3 regions of the Pseudoalteromonas sp. TAP-3C genome follow, and region 2 is predicted to be linked to each of the others. Evidence: predicted binding sites of a transcription regulator. Region 2 holds the regulator's gene; each other region holds the start of a gene.
What was found. Region 2 encodes FliA, which starts transcription of late flagellar genes. Its sites were predicted from a motif close to CTAAAGNTNNNNNNNNNNNNGCCGATA; they were not measured.
Positions count from the first base shown of each region.

Region 1: a site for FliA is predicted at 3,417-3,443, ahead of AC6H44_RS13940 (DUF5610 domain-containing protein). Genes of this name have one in related genera too.
Region 3: a site for FliA is predicted at 8,075-8,101, ahead of AC6H44_RS05705 (VC2046/SO_2500 family protein). Genes of this name have one in related genera too.

Region 1 is NZ_CM187618.1:2,973,549-2,983,538, forward strand. Features, by position in the region: rRNA gene AC6H44_RS13925 (16S ribosomal RNA) at 1-300, opposite strand, end outside; gene AC6H44_RS13930 (RNA recognition motif domain-containing protein) at 966-1,445, shown strand; gene murI (glutamate racemase) at 1,408-2,196, opposite strand; gene AC6H44_RS13940 (DUF5610 domain-containing protein) at 2,263-3,387, opposite strand; gene trmA (tRNA (uridine(54)-C5)-methyltransferase TrmA) at 3,552-4,649, shown strand; gene AC6H44_RS13950 (thiol:disulfide interchange protein DsbA/DsbL) at 4,724-5,362, opposite strand; gene AC6H44_RS13955 (thiol:disulfide interchange protein DsbA/DsbL) at 5,382-6,005, opposite strand; gene AC6H44_RS13960 (serine/threonine protein kinase) at 6,041-7,015, opposite strand; gene ccoG (cytochrome c oxidase accessory protein CcoG) at 7,095-8,525, opposite strand; gene AC6H44_RS13970 (hypothetical protein) at 8,809-9,168, shown strand; gene AC6H44_RS13975 (hypothetical protein) at 9,168-9,374, shown strand; gene AC6H44_RS13980 (UPF0149 family protein) at 9,408-9,990, opposite strand, start outside.
Region 2 is NZ_CM187618.1:816,675-826,664, reverse strand. Features, by position in the region: gene AC6H44_RS03835 (flagellar motor protein) at 1-290, opposite strand, end outside; gene AC6H44_RS03830 (protein-glutamate methylesterase/protein-glutamine glutaminase) at 283-1,428, opposite strand; gene AC6H44_RS03825 (chemotaxis protein CheA) at 1,482-3,701, opposite strand; gene AC6H44_RS03820 (protein phosphatase CheZ) at 3,716-4,480, opposite strand; gene cheY (chemotaxis response regulator CheY) at 4,497-4,880, opposite strand; gene AC6H44_RS03810 (RNA polymerase sigma factor FliA) at 4,921-5,631, opposite strand; gene AC6H44_RS03805 (MinD/ParA family ATP-binding protein) at 5,658-6,518, opposite strand; gene flhF (flagellar biosynthesis GTPase FlhF) at 6,511-8,055, opposite strand; gene flhA (flagellar biosynthesis protein FlhA) at 8,077-9,990, opposite strand, start outside.
Region 3 is NZ_CM187618.1:1,194,579-1,204,568, reverse strand. Features, by position in the region: gene AC6H44_RS05750 (NUDIX hydrolase) at 1-147, shown strand, start outside; gene AC6H44_RS05745 (L-serine ammonia-lyase) at 249-1,625, shown strand; gene cysB (HTH-type transcriptional regulator CysB) at 1,682-2,659, opposite strand; gene AC6H44_RS05735 (hypothetical protein) at 2,956-3,711, shown strand; gene AC6H44_RS05730 (NCS2 family permease) at 3,765-5,057, opposite strand; gene AC6H44_RS05725 (tetratricopeptide repeat protein) at 5,176-5,637, shown strand; gene AC6H44_RS05720 (SulA-like leucine-rich domain-containing protein) at 5,927-6,361, shown strand; gene AC6H44_RS05715 (YchJ family protein) at 6,401-6,877, shown strand; gene AC6H44_RS05710 (DUF6172 family protein) at 6,943-7,245, opposite strand; gene AC6H44_RS05705 (VC2046/SO_2500 family protein) at 7,513-8,040, opposite strand; tRNA gene AC6H44_RS05700 (tRNA-Tyr) at 8,153-8,237, shown strand; tRNA gene AC6H44_RS05695 (tRNA-Tyr) at 8,287-8,371, shown strand; gene AC6H44_RS05690 (M48 family metallopeptidase) at 8,395-9,087, opposite strand; partial or broken gene AC6H44_RS05685 (VOC family protein) at 9,187-9,391, opposite strand; gene AC6H44_RS05680 (HD domain-containing protein) at 9,396-9,990, opposite strand, start outside.

The sequences.
Region 1 (9,990 bases), 1.3 Mb from region 2:
TCATCCTCTCAAACCAGCTAGGGATCGTCGCCTTGGTGAGCCATTACCTCACCAACTAGCTAATCCCACTTGGGCCAATCTAAAGGCGAGAGCCGAAGCCCCCTTTGGTCCGTAGACATTATGCGGTATTAGCAGTCGTTTCCAACTGTTGTCCCCCACCTCAAGGCATGTTCCCAAGCATTACTCACCCGTCCGCCGCTCGTCAGCAAAGTAGCAAGCTACTTTCTGTTACCGCTCGACTTGCATGTGTTAGGCCTGCCGCCAGCGTTCAATCTGAGCCATGATCAAACTCTTCAATTAAAAGTTTTTTCTTCCCACTCAATAAAGAGATGAGACTGCTCAATGAATTCTGAATTTATTTAATATCTTTCGATATTGAATTGACTGTGCCGAAGCAACTTATAAATAAGTTACTTCTGTTGGTCACTCAGTTTCTCTTTCGAGAAAACACATTGAGACTCTAAATTTTTTGCCTTACTTAGTAAACTAAGTTTGGCTGTTAGAACTCAATCTGTACGAGTGCCCACACAGATGATTGCTTTATATTGTTAAAGAACGTTGCGACGTTGTCGCTAGGGATGCGTATATTACATCCTTTATTTTTCGAGTCAACACTTAATTTTAAACTTTCTTGCGATGATTTAAACTTAAGTTTTACTTAACTCTCTGATTAGCTTGTGCCTTGCTATGCGTTGTCTGCTGCGCATGGCCTCTGCCGTCTCAGTGGGGTCGCATTATAGGGAGATCCGAAAACAGATCAACTCTTTTTTTAGATCTTTTTACTGTTTGCTCAAGTTTCAAGCAAACAGGGAAGGAATCGCCAATAGATAATTAACTATAGGTTGTTTTTTACACTCTTATTGAATATTTGCTATAAATTTCATTGCTATGTTCAATTAAGACGTTAAGATAGCAAGTTCACAATGTTAAATTAATGTTTATTTCCTGTTTATTGGTAGATCAAAATGAAATTACCCGATCAAAAATCTTTTATCCTTTCAGTTATTCTTGCTGTTGTTGGTTTTGTTATTGTTAAGTTTGCGCTTGCAAGCTTGTCATTAGACCCTGCGCTGCTATTTGGTGCCGGTTTATTAATTGGTGGGCTTGTTATTGCGGCAATGTCATCAGCAAGTACAGAAGAGGCCGAAGTAAAAACAAAAACACTTTATGTTGGCAATCTTCCTTATCGTGCAAATGAAGGTGTAGTTCGTACTTTATTTGAAGAGCAAGGCAAAGTATTCAACGTTCGTTTGTTAAAAGATAAAAATACTGGCAAGCGTCGCGGCTTTGGTTTTGTCGAAATGGCACAAGCTGATGCTGATAATGCAATTGCCAAGCTAAACGATAGTGAGTTCCAGCAACGTACTTTGAAAGTGCGTGAAGCAAAACAAAAACAAGAAGATGATTTTAATTCTTATCGTTCAGAGTCGGATCAAACAGTGTAACTTGCTTAACCGCTAGTTTATCACTACATACATCAGCCGTTGCATAATAGTGCAGCGGCTTTTTTATGCCTGCTTGATTATCACTTAATTTAAGTAAAGAACTAACTCGCTTAGCAATGGCCGCACCAGAGTCTAATAACTGTACTCGCGTATTAAAGTAATCACCAATTGGTTTAGCCAAAATAGGAAAGTGGGTACAGCCTAATACCAGTACATCGAGATCTTTATTAATATTTAATCGGTTTAACTCAGTGTGCAACTTATCGAGATCTAAGTGCTGAGTAAAAAAGAAAGTCTCTGCCAAAATGACCAATTCAACACTACTATATAGGCTTGTGGTTATAGATGAGGCATGTTCTTTTATAAGTGCATCAGTATAGGGGCTTGATACCGTTGCGGGAGTTGCCAATAAACCTATATGCTTTGATTGCGTTAATTGCGCTGCGGGTTTAATTGCAGGTACAACCCCAACAATGGGAATATCGGTAATTTGGCGTACTGAACTTAATGCAGATGTTGAGGCGGTATTGCAGGCTATAACAATTAAGTCGATATTAAGTGACTCATCTTTAATAAATTGGATCAATCCACATAGACGATTAATGATGGTTTGTTGCGATTGCGCACCATAGGGTAATAATGCGTTATCCATAAAGTAGCTGTATTGAGCATGGGGAATGCTTTGCTGAATATGCTCAAGTACTGTGGTTCCACCTATACCTGAATCAAATACCATAATGTGCGCTGACAAACTACCATTCCTACTCTTTACTTGAGACGGCAGTTTGCCATGTGGCTTTTATAAAAGAAAGTAGTTTTACTCAGTGCCTAGTTTTGCTGTAGCGGTGTTTAATTTGTCTAAGTTTTCAAACATGGTGTTAGTGTAATCAACCAGTTTATCTATTTCTTGCTGATCTTGATTTAGCCATTGAATGATACCTGATAGCTGACTTTCTAATCCTAGGGTTTGCGCTTTAGAGTAAGCCGATTTTAGATCATCATTAAAAGGGGCTACAGTTTCGGCAATGGCTTTTTCTGATGTTGGTTTAATTTGTTCATACTCTTTAATAGCAGCCACGGTTTTGCTTTGACGTAAGTCCATTGAAAATGCCACCAGCTGTTCATTTCCTAAACTGAGTTCTTGGGCTTGCTCGAATGCTTTGTCCAAATCGCCACTAAAAAAGGTTTTACTGACATCTTGTAACTCTGCCATTAAATCATTGATGGCTTGCTGCTCGCCTTCGTTAAGCTCGCCGTTTACTGACATCGAGAAAGAGAGCTCACGGGATTCAGAAAATTGCGCACTAATTGATTGTGAATCATCTGTTTGTTGATAGCGATTAGATGACTGTGACTGATAAGCATCTGCAAAACTAATACTTACCTCATCACCTTCTGCTGTGGTAAAAGTGTAATCAGCACTATTACTTAAGCTTACAAATTGCGCTTGGCTGACAGTGACGCTTGCAGGTTGTGGGTTAAATAAGTTTTGCTCAAATTTATCTAGGCCATTAAAAATGCCTTGTTTGGATTTATCGATGCCCTCTTCAAGTTCTTGGTTGAAAACTCCCATGCCTTTTAGTTCATCAACGGCCTCATCAACACCTGTTTGCACTCCTTTACGAGCCTGATTAAGTATGTCTTGCAGCTTATCGTTATCGGCACCATTGGCTTTGGCTTTTTTTACCGAGCTTGTCACAAAGTCTAAAACATTTTTAACGACTTCATTAAAATCAAACAGTGGCTTGTCTTTTTTAGTCTCAGCAACCGGTAAACCAAGCTCTTTTGCCATTTTGTCACCTAATACGGCAGCAGCCAGTTCTTTTCCGCGTTGCTGATAACTAGTTGGTGGCGAGTCTATTTTAGGCTGAGGCATTGCTTGTTTCGTAGTGTATTTATTAGCATTACTATTTGGAACAAAACTAAAATTACCTATTTTCATCAGAAGACTCCTATTTAGACTTATTTTTATATCGGCCAAGTAAGCCATAACTGAAGTGAAATGCTCAAAAAAAGCGCACTATCTTTGATCAAAACTAGACAAATACGCTTCGCTCCCTACAATAGCGCCGATAAACAGATCTCAACGATAAGGTTATACCGTCAATGGCAGTTATAAATATAGATACTACGCAGTACGATACACAATTAAATGAAAAAGAGCAGCGTATTACAAAGCAATTTCAACGTTTCGGTGTAACACAGTTAGAAGTATTTAGCTCTGAGCCTATTAACTACCGTCAACGTGCCGAATTTAGAGTATGGCACGATGGCGACGATCTGTTTCATATTATGTTTGATCAACAAACGAAAGAGAAAATACGTGTCGATACCTTTGACCCTGCTGCTCCCTTAGTCGGTGAAGTTATGCAGGTGATGATTAATAACTTAAAAACCTGCGAAGTACTGCGTCGTAAATTATTTCAAATAGATTATTTATCGACCCTTAGTGGTGAAATTTTAGTGAGTTTGCTGTATCACAAACCACTTGATGAACATTGGTTATCTGAAATCAACACTTTAAAAGAAAAACTAAGTAGCCAATACAAAATTGACTTTATTGGCCGTGCACGTAAACAAAAAGAAAAACTGGGTGATGATTTTGTTACTGAGCGCCTAATGGTAAACGGTCAAGAGCTTATCTATCAACAAGTAGAGAATAGCTTCACCCAGCCTAACGCGAAAGTAAATATAAAAATGCTAGAGTGGGCACAAGCGCTGTGTAAACCACTTAACAATGATTTATTAGAACTGTACTGTGGTAACGGAAACTTTTCTATTGCGCTTGCCGGTTCATTTAATAAAGTGCTGGCAACGGAAATATCAAAATCGTCTGTGCATTCAGCGCAATATAATATTGCTCAAAACAAAGTAACTAACTTAGATATTATTCGCATGTCGAGCGAAGAGTTTACTCAGGCAATGAAAGGCGAGCGTACTTTCTCTCGCTTAGAGGGGATTGATCTGAGTAGTTACCACTGCCAAACCATTTTAGTTGACCCACCTCGTGCTGGCATGGACGTACTTACGTGTGACTTAGTGGCTAATTATGAAAATATTATTTATATATCATGTAACCCAGAGACATTAGAGCGCGACCTTGATCACTTAACGCAAACTCATGAAGTAAAACGCTTTGCAATATTTGATCAGTTCCCTTACACACATCACATTGAATCCGGTGTATTTTTACAACGTAAATAAGTTAAGCATTAGACTGTGCTCGTTGTAGAAAGAAAAAAAGCTCCTTAAGGAGCTTTTTTATTTAACCAAACTACTTATTTATTTGCTAAGTAATTAATGAGTGCGCTGACATCTTCTGGCGATGAAATACCGGACTCACCACCTAAATTAAGCTTATATTTACCATTAACAATAAACGTGGGAACGCCACGCAGTGCCCCTTTACCTTTAAAGTAATCTTGGTCACGTTTCATTTTAGAGCTAAGTGTACGTACTGAGAAGCTTTCAAATAATTTATCAAACTTTTCGCCATCAACACCTTGCGCTAAAAAAACATCTTTTACATCTGCAAGCTCATTAAATCGTGCGCGCTTTGCGTGGATATGATCAAACATTGCTGAAATAATTTTATCTTTTTCTGGTAATACTTCGGCAGTAGCTAATGCCTGACTGATCATAGCTTGATGCTCTGGATCGCGTACACCGACAAAATCTACATGACTTTTCTTAAATTTTACATTTTTGCCTAGCTTAGGTTTTATTTCGCTAAGTAACGGCTCCATGTTGTTACACGCTGGACAGTAAAAGGAGAAAAACTCTTTTACCTCTGGTTTTCTGGTTGCACGATCTGAGACGACATCGTAATGCACGCCTTCTTCGTAAGTGGCAGCAAAACTGGTTGCAGCTAAAGGGAGTAATACAGCAAGTAACCCTGCTTTAACTAATTTGATCATTATTAGGGTGCTCCAAAAATTATAGTTTTAATAAAAAGCTGATTAACTCATCAAGTTCTTGTTGGCTCTTGATTGTATTAATATTGATTTTGTATTTATCATTTACGATAAATGTAGGAACACCGGTTAATGCGCCAAGGTCAGAATATGTGTTTTGTTTATCTTGCATTTCACGCTCAGCCGCAATAATAGGTAAACTGGCAATATCGTTATCAAATGTGATGTTATCAATTGCATTAAGCTCTAATAGCTTTTTAACGTCTTTAATTTCAGTCAGTGGCGCACGCTGGATATGAATACTTTTAAAAATTTGCGCGGTTACTGCTTCAGCTTGACCGTGCTTTTTTGCAATTAAGTAAGCTAGGCTTAAATTACTTTGTGCTTGCGGTGAAACCCCCCCTAAAAAATTGACATGGTTTTTTATAAACTCCGTGCCTTCAGGTAAATTTTCTGCAATCTCTTTTGCTACCGGTTCAAATTTAAAACAGTGCGGACAATAGAAAGAGAAAAACTCGGTTACATTCGGCGTTTTACTTTTTTCAACGTCAATAACAGTGTATTGATCACCCGCTTCAAAGTTGGCAGCTAATGCTGCGAAAGGTAAACATAGGATCAGTAAACTTAGTTTTAATTTTTTAAGCATGAATATCTCGTTATACTTCTTTTTAAATAAAAATATTATGGCAATAATTTTAACGGGGCTTCTTGCAAAGCTGCAAACTGCTCTTTAAGCGCTAAAATTTGTTGCTCCCAGTATTTGTCATCTGCAAACCATGAAAAGTTCCGTACAAAAGCGGGATCACTCCAGCGTTTTGCAACCCACCCCATGTAATGAATCATACGCATAGCGCGAAGCGGTTCGATCAGCCTCAGTTGTGAGTGATCAAAATCGCAAAACTCTTCATACGCATTCACTAAAGTGTCTAACTGTAACAGCTGTGTTTGTCGATCGCCACTAAGCATCATCCATAAATCTTGAATGGCAGGTCCTTGGCGGCTATCGTCTAAATCAACAAACATTAATGCATCTCCTGCCCATAAGATATTACCAGCATGGCAGTCACCGTGTAAGCGAATGCTTTCTACATTTTTATATTGCTGTTGAGTTTGAGCAATAACTAAATCTAAAATAGTGTAAAAGGAAGTCTCTAATCCCATAGGCACTAAGTTACTTTTTTGTAAATGAACTTTAGCTGTATGCAGATATTCATCACAGGTCACAGTTGGTCTTTGGGTAAATGATTTTGTTTTAGCTACTTGATGCATGCGGCCAATTAAACGCCCGAGTACATCGAGCTGATCTAAATTATCTACTTCAAATAAACGCCCGCCAACACTTGGAAATAAAGTAAACAAATACCCTTGGTGTTCAAACAGGCTTTGCCCATTATAGGTTATTGGCGCAACCACAGGGACTTCGGCCGCTGCAAGCTCAAAGGCAAAATCATGCTCTTCTTGAATTTGCGCTTTACTCCAACGCTCAGGGCGATAAAATTTAACGACATAGCGTTTTGCGCCCTCGGCTATAAATTGATACACCCGATTTTCGTAACTATTAAGGGCTAATAACCCCGATTCAGCATAAATATCAACGCTTTCTATGGCATCTAAAATAAGATCTGGGGTCAAATCGATAAAGCTAAATTTACTCATATACTTCTTATATAAAAGAAAAGCGGGAAAATCCCGCTTTTGTTAATCACACTGCCAGTTTAACTTTAATAAAGGCGATTTATCGTGCTTTAAAAAAGTTGCTTGGCCGCGATATTTGATTATCGGACTCGTTTATTGGCGACAGTACAAAGTTAAACTCAGTCATTGGCGCTTGTAAATCATAGGGGTCCATCACTAATGATAACGGTACATTATGCGATTCTCCGGCTTTCACTGTAAACGTGGTGTCGCCTATGTATTTATAATTATCTAGCCCAGCGACATCAATAGAGAATGTTTGCTCATATTGCGCCTTATTTATTACTTTTAAGGTATACGTGTTTTCAACTAAGCCATTAAAATCGACACGATACAGCTGATTACGATCGCGAATAATATCAAAGTCCATGGTTTTGCGCATGGCAATATTAGCAACCAATGCACCGGTAAGTAAAAGTAAAATAACACTGTAACCAATTAACTTTGGACGCAACGGGTGGGTTTTATTTTCTGGGGTTTCTAAATTACGTTCTGTGGTGTAAGAGATAAGCCCTCGTGGATAATTCATCTTATCCATTACGCCGTCACAAGCATCAATACACGCACCACAATTAATACACTCGTATTGCAGACCATTACGAATATCTATTCCGGTTGGGCAAACCTGTACACACAAGTTACAGTCAATACAATCACCTAACCCCAGTGCTTTAGGGTCTTGTTTACGTGAACGTGGCCCTCGGTTTTCACCGCGAGCTTCATCGTAACTTACTGTAAAGGTGTCTTTATCAAACATTGCTGACTGAAAGCGTGAGTACGGACAAATATGCAAACACATAATTTCGCGCATCCAGCCCGCATTACCATAAGTACACGCCGTAAATACAATAATGCTTACTAAGGCATAACCACCTACATCTAAGGTAATAAAGTCAGGTAGCAGTTCACGAATAGGCGTAAAGTAACCAACAAAGGTTAACGCAGTATATAAAGAAAATAATACCCAACTGGTGTGTTTTGCCGTTTTCCGCCAAAACTTATCAAAATCCATCGGCCGCTGATCTAACTTTTTGCGCTGATTAGCGCTGCCCTCTAGCTTTTCTTCAAACCAAATAAAAATGAAGGTCCATACCGTTTGCGGACAAGTATAACCACACCATACTCGGCCATAAAACGTAGTAACTAAAAATAAGGCAAACGCTGCAAGCATCAAGATAAATGCAAGGATAGTGAAGTCTTGTGGCCACAGAGTTAAACCAAAAATATTAAACTTTTGCTCCATTAGATTAAATAAGACGGCTTGTTGCTCGTTAAAATTTATCCATGGCAACAACATAAACGCTAACAATCCTAAAAAGCCTATGCGCTGTCTTAGTAATTGATGAAGCCCTGTAACTGCACGTACATAAATACGATTACGTGGATTAAACCTGTCTTCTTGACGGCTCAGATCTGGTTTTTCGATCTTAACCTCTGTGGGTATATTTTTTACTTTAATTTGCTTATCCATTGAAGTTCCTCAACGCCGCTAGGAAATAAAAATTCAGCAATCTTTTTGTACTTAGAGTTCAAGTGTAGCAACTTACATGCTAAACATAATACGCTTTAGGTCGCATTTGTATAGTTTCAGATATTTCAGAAATATCTAACTACTAGCGCTTATTATACGCATATTAACTAAAATTACTGATTAGATTACCAATAATTTATTCAACTTGTGGCTTGCTTTTAAGGTGTATTTTATTACACTTGCCAGCTAGTAAAGTGTTGTTTGGATCAAGGTTTGTATATTTATGAAGAAATTTTTTATACTAGTGATTGTAATACTGGTATTTTTTACCGTTGATCACCCTTTAGTAAAAGAACCTAGAGAACGTTTACTCAGCGATGGTATAGGCTTGTTGAGTAGCACAACTAAAGTAGATCGCTTTCCTGTAGCAACCATGACGAGAAACAAAATAAATAAGCAGTTATCACTTTCTCATTCTGAGCAAGACTACGTTGCTAAAACCTTTACAAACGATGAATCAGTGAAGTTATTTGAACTGCGTTACTGTCGTCAAGGGGATCTCAACCTTTACTTTTACGAACAACGATTAACCACAGTATGTAATATTATTAACGAGTCATTAGCGCAATCTAGGGTGAAGTAATGGATTTTTCTAAATTAAATAAGGAAGCAAGTAACTCATTTAATAAGCACCGCACCATGCTAAAACAACTAGCACAGGGTAAAACATTAAAGTGTGAGCATTGCCATGGTGTGTTAACTCTCAACCTAGCCACCAGCGAGCGAGGTAAGGGGGTAATAAAGTGCCAACAAGGTTGCACCGATATTGAATTGGAAATTGGTGCTTAATTTTGAAAATAGTCATTAAGCACCACAAACAGTTTACTCTTCCCACCCTTCATCTGTATATAAACCACTATTAAGCGCTACAATTTCAATCAATTCGGCAAAACCTAACGCAAAGTCACCCATTAATTCATATTGCTGCTCGCATAGATGTAATTCATCGATATGGTTTTGCTGTGCAATTTGCACGATAGTGGGTTTATCCAGTGCAAAAAAGCTTAGTGTAGCCTGCGCACTTTCAAGCGCTTGCTTGTATTGACTATCAAGTTGCTCACTTGCTAGTAACTTATGGGTATACGCTTGGCTTGCTGTTAAAAAACCCGAACACCACTGCTGACAAAAGTCACAATCAAACACATCAGGTAATTTATAACCCAGCTCGAATACTTGTTCACTCACTTGATGGTGTAATGCCATAAATAAAAACAACATGTCTTCATCAAGGTCATTCGCTGTATTGGGTAGAATTTGCGCTAACCATTGGTGTACTTCTAATGGCTCAGGTGAACATATAATGCCAAATAAATAACCTTGGCTTTGGTTAAGGCTCATAGCGCCGGGCTGGGTAGTTAAAAACTCGCTGAGCAGCTTGGCGTGCTGCTCAGTAAACTGAGGTATT
Region 2 (9,990 bases):
TCTAACGCTAAATAACCTTCTTGGCGAGCCTTGTGCGACCAGCGTTTTACTTGCTCAATAGCGTCTTCAATATCTTGGTTATCAGTAATAAACACCCAATGGGTAATACTGATCATTTTTTTAAATGTATTGGCCGACGTTTGCAGCATTACAGCCCCCAACGTCCCCCCTAATACAATAATCAAAGCTGGCCCATTAAATAGCGAAGATAACACCCCCCCCTCTAAAGAATAGCCGATTGCAATAGCCCCTAATGCAACCAACAATCCTAAAACAGAAAGCTTATCCACAACCAACCTCTTTGTTTAGTCGCGCTGCCACATCGTCTAACGCTAATATTTCACTAACGATACCCGCATTAACCACCGCTTGTGGCATACCGTTCACAACACAGCTTTTTTCATCTTGCGCCCAAATTGTTCCACCTGTTTGTTGAAGCATACGCGCACCATCACGCCCATCAGCTCCCATGCCTGTCAAAATAATGGCAAGTACATCACCTTGATAAGCTTTTGTGACACTTGCAAGTGTCACATCAACACTTGGTTTATAGTTGATGCGCTCGCTGTGATCTTCAAATACGCGAAGAGTTCTATTTGAGCCTCGCCCTTCTACCAATAACTGCTGGCCACCAGGGGCTAAATAAGCACAACCAGGCTGTAATCTATCGCCCTGCTGCGCTTCTTTAACTTTAATTTTACATAAACCATCCAAACGAACAGCAAAAGCGGGCGTAAACGCCGCTGGCATGTGTTGAATTAACAAAATTGGATGAGGGAAATTAGCGGGTAATTGTGTTAAAACTTTTTGCAGTGCAACCGGCCCGCCCGTTGATGTACCAATCACAACGAGCTGATACTGTTTTCCACTAGCACGAGTTGATACATTGCTTCTAGCAGCTACATTATTACCATTAGAACTGCGGTAAGGTTGGGCTGTCGGTGTAGTTATTGGGTTAGAAAAACGCTCTGATGTATTAGATGGCGTTTTATTTACGCTTGGGCTAGTTGGTCTCAATGCCCTGCCAATACGTTGGCGACCAATATCTTTTACTTTGTTTTGTAATAATCTAATTGCATCTTCATTATTGCGGGCAATATCTTCAAACTTTTTAGGAAGAAAGTCCATTGCACCAGCATCAAGTGCATCTAAGGTAGCGGTTGCACCATCTCTTGTTAACGATGAAAACATTAAAATAGGCGTTGGATTACTGGCCATAATCTCTTTAACCGCACTAATACCGTCAAGCACGGGCATCTCAACATCCATGGTAATCACATCAGGACGTAACTGAGCTGTTTTATCAACAGCTTCTCGACCATTTACTGCAAAACCAATTACCTCAATGCCACTGTCTTGTTCAAGAATTTCACTCACTCTACGGCGAAAAAAGCTTGAATCATCAACTACTAAAACTTTTACAGCCATTTCGCTCTCTTATTCAATGAATGGATAGGCATATACTTTATGCCTACTTTTTATTATCTAGCGTAGTGCTTTAGCATACTCGGTACATCTAATATCAGTGCTATTCCACCGTCTGAGGTTATTGTTGCACCCGCCATACCCGGCGTACCTTGTAGCAATGCATCTAAAGGCTTGATAACCACTTCTTCTTGACCAATTAATGAGTCAACAACGAAACCCACTTTTTGAGTCCCTATTTGTACAATAACTACATGGCCTTGTGCTTTTCGTTGGCCTTGGTCAGCCCCTTTTATGAGCCAATGTTCAAGATAAAACAACGGAATCGATTTTTTACGCACAATAATAGTTAACTGACCATCAACCACATTCGTTTTTGTTAAATCTAAGTGGAAGATTTCACTCACTCCCGCCAGCGGCAGTGCAAACGTTTGTTCACCGACTATCACCATTAAAGTAGGTAAAATTGCAAGTGTAAGTGGTACTTTAATTTCTAATGTAGTACCTACTCCCAACTCTGATTTTATGTTTACTGAGCCATTTAATTGCGTAATTTTTGTTTTAACTACGTCCATGCCAACACCACGGCCAGAAATATCTGAGATCTCTTCTTTGGTAGAAAATCCGGGTGCAAAAATAAGATTATATGCTTCTGTATCAGATAAACGACTCGCTTGATCGTGATCAAGCACCCCTTTACTAATCGCAATTTTCTTAAGCTTTTCGGCATCCATACCTGCACCATCATCCTCGATAGTAAGTAAGATATGATCACCTTGTTGAGATGCTGATAACGTCACTGTACCTGTTCTTGGTTTACCTGACGCTTCACGAACGCTTGGCATTTCAATACCATGGTCAACTGAATTGCGAACCAAATGCACCAATGGATCAGCAAGTGCTTCAACTAAATTTTTATCTAAATCGGTGTCCTCACCAACCATTTCCAAGTTAATATCTTTTTGCAATGTTCGTGCTAAATCACGTACGACACGAGGAAATCGACCAAATACTTTTTTGATTGGCTGCATCCGTGTTTGCATCACTGCACCCTGAATATCAGCAGTGACTACATCTAAGTTAGAAATTGCTTTACCCATAGCCTCGCTGTCGGAGTTGGTCGCTAGGCTCACTAGACGATTTCGTACAAGTACCAGTTCGCCCACCATATTCATGATCTGATCTAAACGCTTAGTGTCAACACGAACCGTTGTTTCTGCCGGTGGTGGTGCCGCTTTTTTAACGGGTGCAGCTTTTGCTGGTTGCGCGGCAGCTACAGGTTTAGCTGGCTCTGGCTTTGGTGCAACAGGTGCAGCTGGTGTGGGTTTATTAACAGCTACTGGATCTGGCTTATTGTCAGGGCTTGATGTTTCTAACGATTTAGGCGCACTTTTGCCATGTAACTCATCAAGTAACGCTTCAAATTCGTCATCACTTATTTCATCTTCGTCCGAACTTTGCACATTACTTTGTGAAGCCGCAGGTGCTGTTGATGCCTCATCTGGTGTAGTTGCTGTGTTTTGAGTTACCTCACCAAAACTACCTACACCATGCAATTCATCTAATAGATTGTCAAACTCATCATCCGTAATGTCACCACTTGGGCTGCTCTGAGTTGATGATTGTTTTTCTTTAGGACTCTGACCTTGACCATGTAATTCATCAAGTAGACTTTCAAATTCATCTTCAGTGATTTCATCAATCTGGGAGTCTGCACTGCTAGTCTCAGAGCCGCTAAATAGCTCATCAAAAGCAAACTGATCTTCGTCATCTGAATTAGATTGAGAATCATTGCTTGGTTGTTCAGCAACAGCTTCTTCTGCAGGAGCGGCTTCAACTGATGTAACAGCTTCGACTACAGAATTGCCTGCAAGCTCTTCTGCTGTAGGTGGCTTGCCTAGTTTATGCATTATTGCGAGTAAATGAGGGTCAGCAGGCTCTGGTTCTTCTCGGTTTTTGATTGTTGTGAACATTTCATTGATAGTATCAAGTGCTTGTAATATCACATCCATCAATTCAGAGTTGACCGTTCTTACGCCTTGGCGTAATAAGTCGAACACGTTTTCAGCGCCATGACATGCATCAACAAGCTCATTCATAGCCAAAAATCCTGCGCCACCTTTTACAGTGTGAAAACCTCGAAAGATTGCGTTTAATAGCTCAGTATCATCTGGGTTATTTTCCAGTTCTACTAACTGTTCAGATAAAAGCTCAAGGATTTCTCCGGCCTCTACTAAAAAGTCTTGTAAAATATCTTCATCGACTTCAAAGCTCATGCAGTACTCTCCTATTAGAAGCCCAAACTTGATAATAGATCATCAACTTCGTCTTGATCAGATGCAACATCATCACGCGTTTCTTTATCAATAATAGGTCCTTCCGGGCCTGCTAGTGTTTGTGCAACAATGGAATCTTCAATTTCTTTTGGTTTTTCGGTTACTTCAATCTCACCTTGATCTGCAAAAGCAGTTAACAGATGGATTAAGCTTTCTTCAACTTCACGAACAAGTTCAATAACACGACGAATAACCTGACCAGTTAAATCCTGATAATCTTGAGCCATTAACACATTAGTCATCAATGTTTGTAGCTCATCTGTTTTGTGATGAGAACTATTCATGAACTTATCAATGCTATGGCAAAGTGATTTAAACTCACCAAGCTCAATCTCGCGATTCATCAACCGGTCCCAGGTAGGCTTAATACCCGCTATTTCATCCGCGATTTCTTGTGCTAATGGCAAACTTGCTTCAACTGCATCCATCGTTTTATTGGCCGCATTTTCTGTCATTTCCATAACATAATTAAGGCGCTTTTTAGCATCAGGGATGGCATCGGTAGTAATGTCTGCCAACCGAGTATCTAATTCGAAACTTTTTAAAGCTTCGTGTAACTGGCGCGTTAACTTACCTACCTCAGCAAATAACGCTGATTGCTCTAATGAAGCTGTTTCTAAAATCAACTCATCCGCTTTATCTTGCTCACCGTTTTCTAAAAAAACAACTAATTGGCGAGCTTGTTCTAAAGTAATCTGAGGCGCAGCGGGTGCTGGCATAAGCCTCTCCCTCTAATTAACCTAAGCGTTCAAACACTTTTTCTAATTTAGTTTTCAATGTGCCTGCTGTAAATGGTTTAACAATGTAACCATTTACGCCTGCTTGAGCTGCTGCAATTATTTGTTCTTTTTTAGCTTCAGCCGTTACCATTAAAACAGGGATATGTTTTAATTTTTCATCAGCTCGAATTGCCCTCAAAAGATCAATACCTTGCATGCCTGGCATATTCCAATCTGTTACTACAAAATCAAATACTTGATTTTGCAACATAGGCAAAGCAGTAGAACCATCATCTGCTTCTTGAACATTGGTAAAACCTAAATCACGCAACAGGTTTTTTATAATACGTCTCATCGTAGAAAAATCATCAACAACGAGAATTTTAATGTTTTTATCCAAAACATCCTCCAGTGAGGCCTGAACCTTTATTTACTTACTTCTAGTTTATCCAGTCATTGATTTTTGCTTTTAGCTTAATCATCGCCTGACCATGTATCTGACTTACACGCGATTCGCTTACATCGAGTATATGCCCTATTTCTTTTAAATTCATTTCATCGTTATAGTACAAAGAAAGCACCATTGCCTCTTTTTCTGGCAACGATTTTATCGCACTAAGTAAAGATTCATTAAACAAATCATTCTTAACATTATTGAATGGTTTGTCTAGTGCTAAATCTTGGCCATAGGGTGTAATAACATCATCATCAATACCAAGATCTTCAATACCTAAAACTTTGCTTACATTCACATCGTTTAAAATATGATGGTACTCATTTAACGAAATTTCAAGTTTTTCAGCAACTTCACTATCTTTAGGCTCACGGTTTAAGCTACCTTCAAGCGCGACGATAGTTTCTGCAACTAAACGACTTTTTCTATGAACTGACCGTGGAACCCAATCACCACGGCGCATTTCATCAATCATAGCACCGCGAATTCGAATACCTGCAAAGGTTTCAAAACTGGCACCTTTACTTGCATCAAAGTTTTTAGACGCTTCTATCAAACCAATCATACCCGATTGAATTAAATCATCTAACTGCACACTGGCCGGTAAACGAGCAATTAAATGACATGCCACCTTTTTGACTAATGAGGCATGCTTTTCAACAATCATATTTAAATTCTGTGTTGATTGATATCCCATAGCTCTATTCACCGGTGTTGTCATCGTTAATTACTAACAAGCTTCTCAATAAAAAACTCTAAATGTCCTGAAGCTTGACTAGGTGTTGGCCACTTAGTTATTTTTGTTGCTAATGTCTTAAAAGCAATCGCCGCAGGCGACCCTGGAAAGACTTCAACAATCACTTTTTGGCGTCGTGTTGCTTTACGCATATTTTCATCATAAGGAACCGTTGCCACTAACTCCATTGAAATATCTAAAAACCGGTCGGTCACTTTTGAAAGCTTAGCAAATAACTCCTGCCCTTCTCGTAAACTACGCACCATGTTAGCAACAATTTTAAATTTATATACGCCATGCTCACGGCTAAGTACTTTAATAAGCGCATAAGCATCAGTGATTGAAGTCGGCTCATCACAAACCACCACCATCACATCTTGTGCAGCACGGGAAAAGCTCAGCACCATATCAGAAATACCGGCCGCGGTATCAACAACTAAAATATCAAACTCAGTATTTAGCTCACTAAATGCACGAATAAGACCGGCATGCTCTGACGGTGATAATTCAACCATACTTTGCGAACCTGACGTTGCAGGCACTATTTTTATCCCTGCAGGACCTTCTACTAATATATCATCAAGTTCACATTCACCTGATAAAACATGAGATAAATTGCGCTCTACTCGTAATCCGAGCATAACATCACAATTAGCAAGACCTAAATCAGCATCTAATACAAGTACACGTTTGCCTTGTTGGCCTAACGCGATTGCAGTGTTTAGAGATACATTTGTTTTGCCTACTCCACCTTTGCCGCCGGTGACAGCGATAACTTTTACGCCGTTATTATTATTGTTACTCATTTTGCGAAGGCCGCTTGCTTGATCTAAAACTGTGTTAATCATACATCTCTACTGTGCTCGACGCCACTGCTTGGTGTCGTGATTGTTGTGCTTTTATTCTCTTTAAATACAATTGCTCAGCTTTTTTTACTAGTTTTTCAGCGTTTGCCACTCTAATATCTTCTGGTACTCGCTGACCGTTAGTAAGATACCCTATCGGGAGGCGATTTTGAATCGCAATACTAATAATCTCACCTAAACTCAATGACTCATCTAATTTAGTAAAAATACATCCACTCAACTGCACTTTTTTGAAATGCTTTACTGTTTCTTGTAATACATTTATTTGTGCCGTAGCACTTAATACTAAATAACTACGTATATCAACACGCTGATTACGCATCAAGGTGTTTAACTGCGCAGTCAAACGCAAATCACGTTGACTCATTCCGGCAGTATCAATTAATACTAGACGTTTATTTCGTAAATGGTATAAAACCTCAGCTAATTCATTGGCATTTTTTACTTGTTTTACACCACAGCCAATAATACGGCCATAAGTCGCTAACTGCTCATAAGCACCAATACGGTAAGTATCAGTGGTAATAAGGGCCACTTTATCAGCCCCATATTTTTGGGCACCTAATGCTGCTAGTTTTGCAACTGTGGTCGTTTTACCCACGCCCGTTGGGCCGACTAGTGCATATACACCACCTTGACGAAGTATTTCATTGTTAGTGGTTTGCATTTGATCTTCGACCATGCTCAACAACGCCTTCCAACCTTGCTGGCGAGACACATCGTCTGGTACAAAACATGCCATTTGCTCAGCAACGTCTTTTTCAATACCCATTCCTACTAAGCGGTCAATCATACAAGCACGTGTAGGATCGCGACGTGCCATATCTTGCTGCATTAAACCCGACACTTGGTGCTCTAATAATTGACGAATTGCGTTCATTTCTTCACGCATTGTACTCATTTCATTCGTTTCATTTTGGATACTTTGTTGACGAGGAGCAGCGGGTGAGTCTAAATCATCAAAGTCGCTGTCTAAGTCATCAAAGCCTAAGCTATCGGCCTGTGTACGAGGACGCACTGGTGCAGTTTGTTCAGGCTCAAACATACTTTTTGAGCGCGGTTGTACTGGCTCACGTGTTTGGTAATACTCAGGGGTATTTTGAGCGCTAGGCTGCCCACTGTGACGTTCTTGATAATCTGCTGACGTGTCGATACCTGAGTGAGAAAACATTGAAGCAAGCTCAGCTGAACGAGGACGCGGAGACTGACGCTCTAATAAAGCTTGTAAACTATCGGCAACCTTTGCTTGTGGCTTAGGCTGAGCACGCTGTGGCTCAGGTTTAACAAAATTATGCGGGCTTTGCTCAGTAGTATGCGTATAAGATGCACTTGTTGAAGGCTGGCCTTGAGGTTGCACAGGCGCTTTTGTTGCGGCTTTGTCGTAATCAACTGCAGCTACAATTTCAACGCCATTGGCTAGTTTTTTATTCGACATAATAACCGCATCAATACCAAGCTCTTCTTTTACTTCTTTTAGTGCGGTGCGCATGTCTTTAGCAAAAAAACGTTTAATTTTCATAATTCAAACCTCTTTAAAATCTTATTGTTGGCCTACAGAGCTGACAATCTTGATCTGTCTTTCATCGGGTATCTCTTGATAAGACATCACTCTCAATCCTGGAATGGTGTATTTAACAAATCGAGATAACACAGTGCGTAACATTCCTGATGTAAGCAATATTGAGGGTTCACCGGCCATTTCTTGGTTTTGATGGGCTTCATTGAGTGATGTTTGAAGTCTATCAGCAAGTCCTGGTTCTATTCCGGCCCCTTCGTCACCTGCATTTTGAAGTGACTGATGCAACATCTGTTCCAACTCAGGTGCCAAGGTTATGACAGGGATTTCAGAAGACATACCCACAGCGTCTTGAACAATTAATCTACGTAGCGATATTCTTACCGCAGCCGTTAACACATCTGGGTCTTGGCTACGAGGGCCATACTCAACGAGGGTCTGAACAATTGAGCGCATATCACGAATTGCCACACCTTCATTTAATAAGTTTTGTAATACTTTGACTATCGTGGTGAGAGGTAAAACATCAGGCACTAACCCTTCAACTAAGCGAGGGTGACTTTTACCTAACATATCTAATAAGTTTTGAACTTCTTCATGGCCTAACAATAATGCGGCGCTATTGGTCAGAAGTTGACTAATATGAGTTGCAACAACCGTCGCTGCATCAACGACTGTGTAACCTAGAGATTGTGCCTCATCTTTTTGATCCGGTTTTATCCAAACCGCATCTAAACCAAAAGCAGGATCTTTGGTTTCAATGCCTTTTAATGGTCCAAACACTTGGCCTGGGTTAATCGCTAATTCATCACCGTGTTTGAGCTCTCCTTCGCCACTTGATACACCCATCATTGTTATACGATAAGCATTAGGGTCAAGCTCAAGGTTGTCGCGTATGTGCACAGGCGGCACTAAGAAGCCAAGCTCTTGAGAGAGTTTTTTACGCACACCTTTAATACGATTTAATAATTCACCACCTTGTGATTGATCAACCAGTGGAATTAACCGATAACCTACTTCTAAACCAATAACATCAACTTGCTGTACATCATCCCAGCCAAGCTCTTTTTGCTCTTGTTTAGCTGCAATCCCCTTACCTGATGCCGCATTTTCAGCCTCTTCGGCTTCAGCGGCTGCTAATTTGAGTTTATTTTGTTGTGTGTAGTATGCAAGGTAGCCTAAAAGTGCCCCTAAACTTAAAAATGCAAGGTGCGGCATACCTGGAATTAAGCCCATAGTAATAAGAATACCGGCAGCAATAAATAGCGACTTTTCATTCCCTAGTTGCTGCTTAAATTGATCGCCCATATTATGTGATTCGTTTTGGCGAGTCACAACAATAGCGGTACCTACAGATAGTAATAAAGAAGGAATTTGAGCAACTAAACCATCGCCAATAGTCAGTAAAGTATATACCTCCATTGCACGACTAAAACTTAAGTCATGCTGGATCATGCCAATAAACAGGCCGCCTACAATATTAATCACTAGGATAACAATACCGGCTATGGCATCGCCTTTAACAAATTTACTCGCACCATCCATCGAGCCATAAAAATCAGCTTCACGGGTCACTTCTTCACGACGATCTCTGGCTTGCTCTGCACTAATGAAACCGGCATTCATATCCGCATCAATCGCCATTTGTTTACCCGGCATTGCATCAAGGGTAAAGCGTGCTGATACTTCTGAAATACGCCCAGCACCTTTGGTGATTACAACAAAGTTAATGATGATCAAAATTAAAAACACCACTAAGCCAACAGCATAATTACCACCAATAACCACCGAGCCAAAGGCCTCAATGACTTTACCCGCGGCGTCAGCACCATTATGGCCCTCAAGAAGTACCACCCGGGTACTTGCCACATTAAGTGCTAAACGCATGATAGTTGCGATTAATAAAATGGCTGGGAACATACTAAATTCCAGTGGCTT
Region 3 (9,990 bases), 380 kb from region 2:
AACGAGGCTAACTGGCAGCCTCTGCCTTTTATACGCGGCGGAAAAACCATTACTTTAAATGGCTTTATTACCCCACATGGACTCTTATGGGGAGCAACCGCCAGTATTATTAAAAACTTTACAAAACAACTCGCCATACCAGTTTAAATCTTTACTAATAAGGGTTACACACCTACGTTTCCACGTTATCATAGTCGACCGTTCAAACAGCAGCTTAATGCTGAGAAAACTAAATAGAGACACACATTATGATCAGTGCATTTGATATGTTTAGCATTGGTATTGGCCCTTCATCGTCACATACTGTTGGCCCAATGCGCGCATCACGCTTATTTGTTAACGCCCTAAATGAGCAACAACTATTAGCAAATGTGACCGATGTAAAAGTAGAACTTTATGGTTCATTAGGCCAAACAGGTGTTGGTCACGGCTCGGGTAAAGCGGTGATACTTGGCTTAGCCGGTTACGATCCAGAAACCATTGATGCCGATTTAGTTGACGACATTTTAGCAAAAATTGAAAATGAGCAGGTTATTTACTTAAACCAAACTCACAAAGCTAAGTTTCCTAAACAAGGCGCTATTGTTTTTCATCGCAGAAAAACGCTGCCTAAGCATTCTAATGCAATGGAAATCATTGCCTATAACAATGGCGAAAAAATTTACAGTAAAATTTACTACTCGATTGGGGGTGGATTTATTGTTACGGATGAAGAGTTTGAAAAAGAAAAACAAGCCGCAATTGATATCCGTGAAGAAAATCCAGCGCCATTCCCATTTGGCTCGGCTAAAGAATTACTCGAAATGTGTAAAGAGTCAGGTTATAGCATATCGACGTTAATGATGAAAAATGAAAAAACACTGCGCAGCGAAGAAGCCATTAAAGATGAGCTATTTAATATTTGGCAAGTAATGAAAGCCTGTATTGCGCGTGGTATGCGCACCGAAGGTATTTTACCTGGTGGATTAAAAGTAAAACGCCGTGCACCAAGCTTATATTTAAAGCTTAATGTCGAAGTAAGTAACGATCCACTGCGCGCTATGGACTGGGTTGATTTATTCGCATTGGCCGTCAATGAAGAAAATGCAGCTGGAGGACGTGTAGTTACCGCACCAACAAATGGGGCCGCGGGCATTTTACCAGCAGTATTGATGTATTATCACACTTTTATCAAAGAAGTTGACCGTGATATTGCTACCCGCTATTTATTAACAGCTGCCGCAATTGGTATTTTGTACAAAAAGAACGCCTCTATTTCTGGCGCTGAGGTAGGTTGCCAAGGTGAAGTAGGCGTTGCCTGTTCGATGGCCGCTGGTGCGCTGACTGAAATTGTGGGTGGTAACGTCATGCACGTAGAAAATGCCGCTGAAATTGGCATGGAGCATAACTTAGGTTTAACCTGCGACCCTGTAGGTGGCTTAGTACAAGTGCCTTGTATTGAACGTAATGCAATGGGCGCAATTAAAGCAATTAACGCTTCTCGCCTTGCTATTCGCGGTAGTGGCGAACAAAAGGTATCACTTGATAAAGTGATCAAAACCATGCTTGATACCGGTAACGATATGAAAACTAAATACAAAGAAACCGCACGCGGAGGACTAGCAGTTAATATTATTGAGTGTTAAAAACAAAAAAGCCGCGTAGTTTTGCAACCAAGCGGCTTTTGAATCTTTATTTATTACTACCTAACCGGCAGCTCTATATCGGCAAATAATTTATCAACGTCTTCTTGATTACGTAATAAACTTGCCCGCTCTACTCGCTCTTTGGTTAAATGCGGTGCAAAACGTTCAATAAAGTCATACATGTAAGTGCGTAGGAAACTTCCCTTTCTAAAGCCAATTTTAGTTGTACTCGCTTCAAATAAATGACTGGCATCTATACACACTAAGTCAGAATCATTTGCTTTATCTATCGCCATTGAAGCAACAACGCCTACACCCAACCCTAAACGAACATATGTTTTAATCACATCGGCATCAGTTGCTGTAAATACAATATGCGGCTCTAACCCATAAGCATTAAATGCTTTATCAAGCTCTGAACGCCCTGTAAAACCAAACACATAGGTGATCAATGGGTATTGAGCAATATCAGCGACAGTTAAATTATTAACTTTTTGCGCCAATGGGTGGTCTTTAGCAACCACAATACTTCGATTCCAGTGATAACAAGGCAGCATGACCAAGTCAGAATATAAATGAAGTGCTTCCGTTGCAATTGCAAAATCAGCATCCCCGCGTGCGGCTGCATCCGATATTTGTTGCGGCGTGCCTTGGTGCATATGCAGTGATACTGCAGGGTATTTCTGGGTAAAGCCTTTAATAACGCTTGGAAGCGCATAACGTGCTTGAGTATGCGTAGTGGCAATATTAAGTTTGCCTTGATTTGGTAACGTATGTTCATTAGCTACCGCTTTAATACCCTCAACCTTTGAGAGTATTTCTCGCGATATATTAATGATCTCTTCACCAGCCCCTGTAACGTGAGTTAAGTGCTTACCACTGCGACCAAAAATTTGTACACCTAGCTCATCTTCTAACATACGTACTTGCTTAGAAATACCTGGTTGAGAGGTAAACAAACTTTCAGCAGTGGCTGAGACATTTAATTTATGATTTTGAACTTCTACGATATATCTAAGTTGTTGTAATTTCATGGTTATGTAGTTTCGTTATAATTCAAATTGACAGATAAAGCACACCCTATAATTAACAGGTAACTATATAAAAGGCTGATTAAGGTTACATAATATAACAATTAATCGATTAAAATTCAGGTTAACACAATAAATAAAGTTCAGATAGCAATGATTATCAGCAGAAAAAACATAACATATTAAGATTTAACCGGTTTATGGGGATACTTTTTTCAGTTAATCAGCGCAAAATTTCCCTACTGTTATATATTTAATGTAAGATTAAAACATAAGGTTAAGAATTTGAGAATTATAACATGATCGTCTCCATTATAATTGTATTAATTGTTGCGCTTATCGTCATTGCACTATGGGTTAGTGCTGTTCAACAACACAAAGAAAAACAAGAAGCTGAACGACGTAAAGAACTAACAAAATATAAAGCTATTATTGAAGAAACTGAAGAAGCTTTAATGAATAGTGCTAACATTCCACTCTCAGAGCCCATTCAGCGAGTATTACAACGGCGTATTCACGATGCACTTAATAGTATGGTATCAATTTCAACCGGTGGTAGTGGATTAAAGAACCGTTTAAAAGAAGCAAAAGAACGCTTGCAAAACCCCATTCAAGACGGCTCTGAGGGATTTGTTTTACCAGGTAATGACAAACAATTAATATCGCTAATACAGGGCATTAAAAAACTGCGCGTTATAGCTCGCTCCGAGCACAATAAAGGTAAAGTCGATAGCCAAGTGTTTATCGCAGAAGATAAGCGCCTAGAAAAATTACAGCTTAGAATTAACATTGAAAGCCAAATAAAACGTGGATTAGCAGCCCAAACAGCCGGCATGATAGGCTCTGCTCGGCAGTACTTTGAAAAAGCGTCTACAACCCTTAATAGCGTCTCATTTAATGATGATTATATTGCAGCAAAACGCGCTGAAGTTGAAGGTTACCTAGAATCGATAAGTACTGAACTGAAAGCTTCTAATGCGTCGTCGTTAAAGAAAAAGAACGAGCAAGAGCAAGATGACTTAGACGTACTCTTTGCTCCTAAAAAGAAATGGTAGTAGCAAACATATCAGTTTTAAAGCCCATGCAAAACCGCATGGGCTTTTTTAACTTAACCTAAAAATGCAAATTTAACGATAAATAGCACCGTTAAAATCCATACACTTATACTCACTTGGTCTTTTTTCCCACACAACACTTTAACCGCGGTATAAGAAATAAAGCCCAATGCAATACCATGAGCAATCGAGAAGGTCAGCGGTGTCATTAATAATACAACACTCACCGGAATTGCATCTGTCATATCATCCCAGTTTACAAATTTTAAGTTTTGTAACATCAAAACAGATACATACAAAATAGCGCCGGCGGTTGCATATGCTGGCACCATCTGTGCTAAAGGTGCAAAAAACATCATCAGTAAAAAGCAGCAACCCACAACTACAGCCGTTAAACCGGTTCGACCACCAACCGATACCCCTGCAACAGACTCAATGTATGATGTGGTTGTTGAAGTACCGAGCATTGCACCTGCAATGGTAGCTGTACTGTCTGCACTTAATGCACGGCCTAAACGCGGCATATTACCGTTTTTATCTGCTAACCCAGCCTTTTGAGTAACCGCTACAAGCGTGCCCGAGGTATCAAACAAATCAACGAATAAAAATGCAAAAATAACACTCAACATAGACAGTTCAAAAGCAGCACTAAAATCAAGTTGCATAAAGGTAGGCATGATAGAAGGTGGCATTGCAATAACACCATGATACTCCACTAACCCCATAGACACTGCAATCGCGGTGACTAGTAAAATACTAATCAGTACGCCACTTTTAAAATCACGATAAAGCAATGCAGCGATGACAAAAAAGCTAAAAATAGCTAATAATGGACCAGGGGAAGTAATATCACCCAGCTGCACCAGTGTTGCAGGGCTTGATACGATAATACCCGCACTTTTAAGTGCTATCAGTGCCAAAAACGCACCAATACCTGTTGCTATTGCTTGTTTAAGCACTAAAGGGATAGCATTTATGATCCACTCGCGTACCTTAAACAAGCTTAATATTAAAAATAGACACCCTGACATAAACACCGCACCCAGTGCAGCTTGCCAGCTATAACCCATACCTAATACAACGCCATAGGTAAAAAAAGCATTTAAGCCCATACCAGGTGCTAATGCGAGCGGATAGTTAGCCCACAAGCCCATAATAAAACACCCTATTGCCGCAGCAATACAAGTAGCAACAAAGGCAGCTCCTTGATCCATACCTGCCTCAGCAAGCATAGCAGGATTGACGAAAACGATGTAAACCATGGTGATAAATGTAGTCATACCGGCAATACATTCACGGCGAACCGAAGAATTATTTGCACGGATTTTAAATAAAGCGTCGAGCATAATATACTTGTGGTTATAAAAAGTGGCGAGATTTTAGCATAAAAATCACTTTTTACAGGACATTTTGCCTTGCTTTATACTAAACTAGCTAAGTGTTTAAAATAACAAATGAATTAATATGATCAAAACAACACCTAGCGGCCAAGACCTAGAGCAACAACTAGACAATATTCTTTCTTTTGTAACGCAGCCAAGCGATACAAATCTGCCTGCGAGTTCTAAAAGTACAGATCAAGACACATTAAATAAAGCCCTTTATTACCTTAAGAATGAACAAAACGCTTTAGCGGCAAAGTGGATGCGTTTGGCAGCAATGGCAGGGAACTACCGTGCTCAGTTTTATTTAGGGTTATTTTTTATAAAAGGGCAAGGCGTACCACAAAGTGTGTTCCATGGTGCAGCATGGCTTAGCTTAGCAAGTAGTCAAGGCTATGAACCCGCGATAGAGGCAATAAACGATATACGCAAACACATTAGCACCAAACGCTTTAAAGATGCGCAATGTTACGCTGCAAGTCTGTATGAACAAATTCATCAGTTACAATTTTCCCACTTGATCCCCTCAAGCAGCGATAAGTAATTTTTACAGCCCTTCAACTCTATTATCAGTTACTTAAATTAAGCGTTAACACGTTAAAAACAACGCTTAATTTACTACAGCCACTGTATTCTCAGGCCATCTTAAGGTGAGAACATGCACACTTAAAATTCAACTCTTTGTTATATATGAATTATTAATTAGTCGATAGTAATTTTAACGGTTTAAACGAAACAGCTGTACAAAAAAATAGCAAAAAACACTTGCACCAAACAACTGTATAAACTACTGTATACGTGTACTGTATATAAACCCAGTGAGTGAGATGATAATGTTACAGCCAGTTACCGTAAGAACAGTTAAAAGCTACCAACAAGATGGCCAATCAGATTGTGTTAACGTTGTGCAAATTGAAGATGAAATTTCAGCAACTTTTGAGTTATTAAAAGTATTACACCAATATAATAGCTTAAATGCATGGACGTTGTTAATTGCGCCAGATAACGTACCTAGCAAAGCGTTACTTGATTCATGTTCAATTAATACCAGCAAACTGTTAGTTATTCGGCAAAAACATTTAGTTAATTTGGAGTATGTTTTAAGCTCAGCACTGCACAATGGTAATTTTGCAGCCGTAATAACTTGGACTGACATAATAAATAATGCACAGTTATCGCAACTATCATTAAATTTGAGTCATACGCGCACTAAGTTGTATTGCTTTAGTAAAAAAAGCGCTCAGCCTGAGATTTCACTTGCGCAATAAGCTTGGTAAACTAACATTTTAATACGCAGTACATTTATCATGACCTCTAGCGCCCTATTATGTTTTTGTAACAGCCAGCAACTTTATGCTGATTGCTGCGAGCCTTTTCATTTAAAAACTAAACACCCAAAAACACCTAAACAACTTATGCGGGCGCGCTATAGTGCTTATGCCACTGAAAACGCGACTTTTATTTATGATAGTTACGCAAAAGAAAAGCAACTAGAAAACCCAGTGTCAGATATTAAAGATTTTGCAACTAGCTGCCGCTTTGTAAACTTAACCGTATTAGACTCTGGTTATAACGATGAAACAGGATTTGTAAAATTTAAAGCTCATTATTTTTATCAAGATTTATATTGCGAGTTGGCAGAGCATTCAAGATTTATTAAAGAAGATGAACAGTGGCGCTACCTTGATGGTGAAATTACACCGGTTGCCGATATTAAAGTAAAACGAAACGATACCTGCCCCTGCGGCAGTAATAAAAAATATAAAAAATGCCATAGCGTGTAAACGTCACCACAAAAAATGGGCCACTTGGCCCATTTTCAAATCTACACTAAACGCAGCTTGGCGTTTTATTCGTCATTACCTTCATCAAAGTCTTGACGCTGCGCAGGTCTTGCTAAAATCTCTAAGTAAAAAGACGTTAAACCTTGCTTTTCAATTTCACTAATATGGTTGTTAATTTCAGCAACGCGAACAACTTGAGCGTCTTGTGCTGTATTACCAAACTTACAATCAAATGCCCAATAATCAGCATCATCAGGTAAAGTTTTATTACGTTCTCTTTTCAAATATTTTTTCACTTCATGCTTTGCAGCATCAACCATACGAGGGTATTTGATTTTCTCGTGATTCAGCGTGAATGTTTTCTTCATTACGTTCCTAATTACCTTGGTTTAATGATAATGGCATTTAATGTCATACCATTTGTGCCATTATAGCAATTGCATTTAAGTTTTGGATGCTTTTTTTATATTAAATCGCTTATGAAAATAAAGCGCCTATAAAGCCACTCGTTACTAACTACTATAAACATTGTTTATTACAATCAAATGGCATGTATAAAACACTAATAAAGCAACTAAATTGACCTTATTAGGCTTATTTATGGCTGTTAGTTCTGAGACATTAAACGAATTTAATTAGGCACTAAATAAGTGTAATGGCTGGTGTAGGGCCTCATTTTGTAAATCATCATAAAAAGCTACGGCATCCATTGGTGGGTTTGAGAGCTCAATGTCTGTCTTTTTAAGGCGACGTCGCACCGCTAATTCGCAGTTATCAATTACATTAACTGGAATATGGTTTTTATTATCACGAATATGTAATGGTTCTGGTTTTAAATATTGCTGTAGTTTTATCTCACGCATACCCGCTGCACTGCCCATTTGAGCAAGTAATTCAATGTTATTTTTACCAATTAGCATATCAAAGCTATCAGGCGCTAATGGTTGCTTTGGGCCCGCGCCCAATTGCTTACGTAAGGTATCTTCATCAGTTTGATAGCTCTTTGCATCACTTTTTGGTAAGTGAAATTCACTAAAGTCGAGTGCATCATGAGAGAGCATTGCTAATAAAAGCGAAAACTCGCCACGGCGACTTTCATGCACACTTTTATTGAGCCTAGTGTTTAACTGGCTCTCTGTGATTAACAAATCACCAACCTGCATAGACTTTAGCCTATTTAACTAATTAATAAGTGTTTATCGGCTATATTTGAATTTTCTTTAGCTTTTTTCTTTACTTAAATAAGAAGTTTGCTATCATCTGCCGCGTTGCATTGGAGGGGTTCCCGAGCGGCCAAAGGGATCAGACTGTAAATCTGACGGCTCAGCCTTCGCTGGTTCGAATCCAGCTCCCTCCACCACTTTTCTTAGGCTAAGTTAAGTGGCGCCAAATGCAATGACAATTAGTGTGGAGGGGTTCCCGAGCGGCCAAAGGGATCAGACTGTAAATCTGACGGCTCAGCCTTCGCTGGTTCGAATCCAGCTCCCTCCACCACTTTTCCTTTCTGTTTTTATTTTTTATTCAAATACCCACTGTAAACTCACACCATAGTTGTTTAACCAATTACTTGCTTGTTTATGATCTGAATAAAATAATTCCACACGGTGCCAAAATTGAGCGCTGTGATTTAAGTACTTTAAATGCGCCAACTCATGAACAATCACATAATCAATTACCCATGTGGGTGCGCTTGCAAGGTGTAAGTTAAAGGTCAGTTCACGCCTGCGGTTACAACTGCCCCAACGACGTTTATACGATTGAATACGAATATTACTCGGTAGCGTTTCATCCATCAGCTGACAGTAATCGTTAACTCGCATTTCAATATAACCCTCTAACTTCTCATGCAAAAATTGCTCTAACAAACGTTGATACATTTGCGTTTGATACTTTACACGTGAAGAAACACTCAGTAACAACGTTTGACTTTCATTGTAATGTTGCCACTGGGTGCATGCTGCTTTTTCAAATTTCACATTAATAACTTCATTGAATAATGTAATACTGTGGCTTTTAAGTGGAAACTGTCGTGTATCTGCTTGAATTTTTTGCTTATGTAACTGAGCGTCAATCCAACCCTGTTTACTTAACAACCAGTCGTTAATTTGTGTTTTAGTAACAAAATGAGGTGCATACACTGTAAGCTCACGCTGTGCAACTTTGATTGCCACTGTTTTTCTACGCTGACTGCGCTTTAAAATGTAATCCAACAATGAATAACGCCTGTGTGTTGTAGCGGTCACAAGTGATCCCACCACGATAAACATTAAAATCTGAACGCTTAAAAATACCGAGCAACTTTAAGATAGTTAAGCTTCAAGCTGTGCTTTAATAACATCATAATCATGGGAAGTGATCTCATGGCTATTCCCACTGTTATCTTTAAAATACATAGAAAAATGCTAATTCCTCTACTACGGTAAAACCAAGCACCTTTTCATACCAATCAACGGCTTGGGTGAGGCTTTCAACATTTAAATGACAATGATCAATACCGCTCAATTTTGGCCTCACTGACTTACCCTCCAATTTCAGATTTTAACTGCTCTAAAAAGTCATACATGTAAGCTGTTCTTCTAAGTGCTTCTGCTTTAGCAGAAGGTGTATTCATACTTTTTGCAATATGCAGTAACTTTATAAAAAAATGATCTAAAGTGTACTGTTTATCATCAGGTTCACGCTCTAAACAAAATGGATCATTCGGATTGTACAAAAGTCGGCTTATTGAGCCCCCCACTTTCATACAACGACTTACACCAATAGCGCCTAGTGCATCCATTCTGTCAGCATCTTGTACAATTTGCGCTTCGATGGTTTTAATTGCAATATTGGCACTAAAACTATGTGCTGCAATGGCATGATGAATATCATCAAATAGCGTTTCATCATAGCCAATAGATGTTAAAAAACTGATCGCTTTATCAGCAGCCATTTTCGAGGCTTTTGCCCTATCAGGATGATTTTTAGCTACCGCAACACAATCGTGTAACCACGCAGCAGGTAAAACAACATTCATATTGGCTTTTTCCGCATTGCATAATTTAACTGCGACACGCACAACCCGTTCAATATGGGTAATATCATGAGCTACATCGGCATGTATCAAAGAAGTA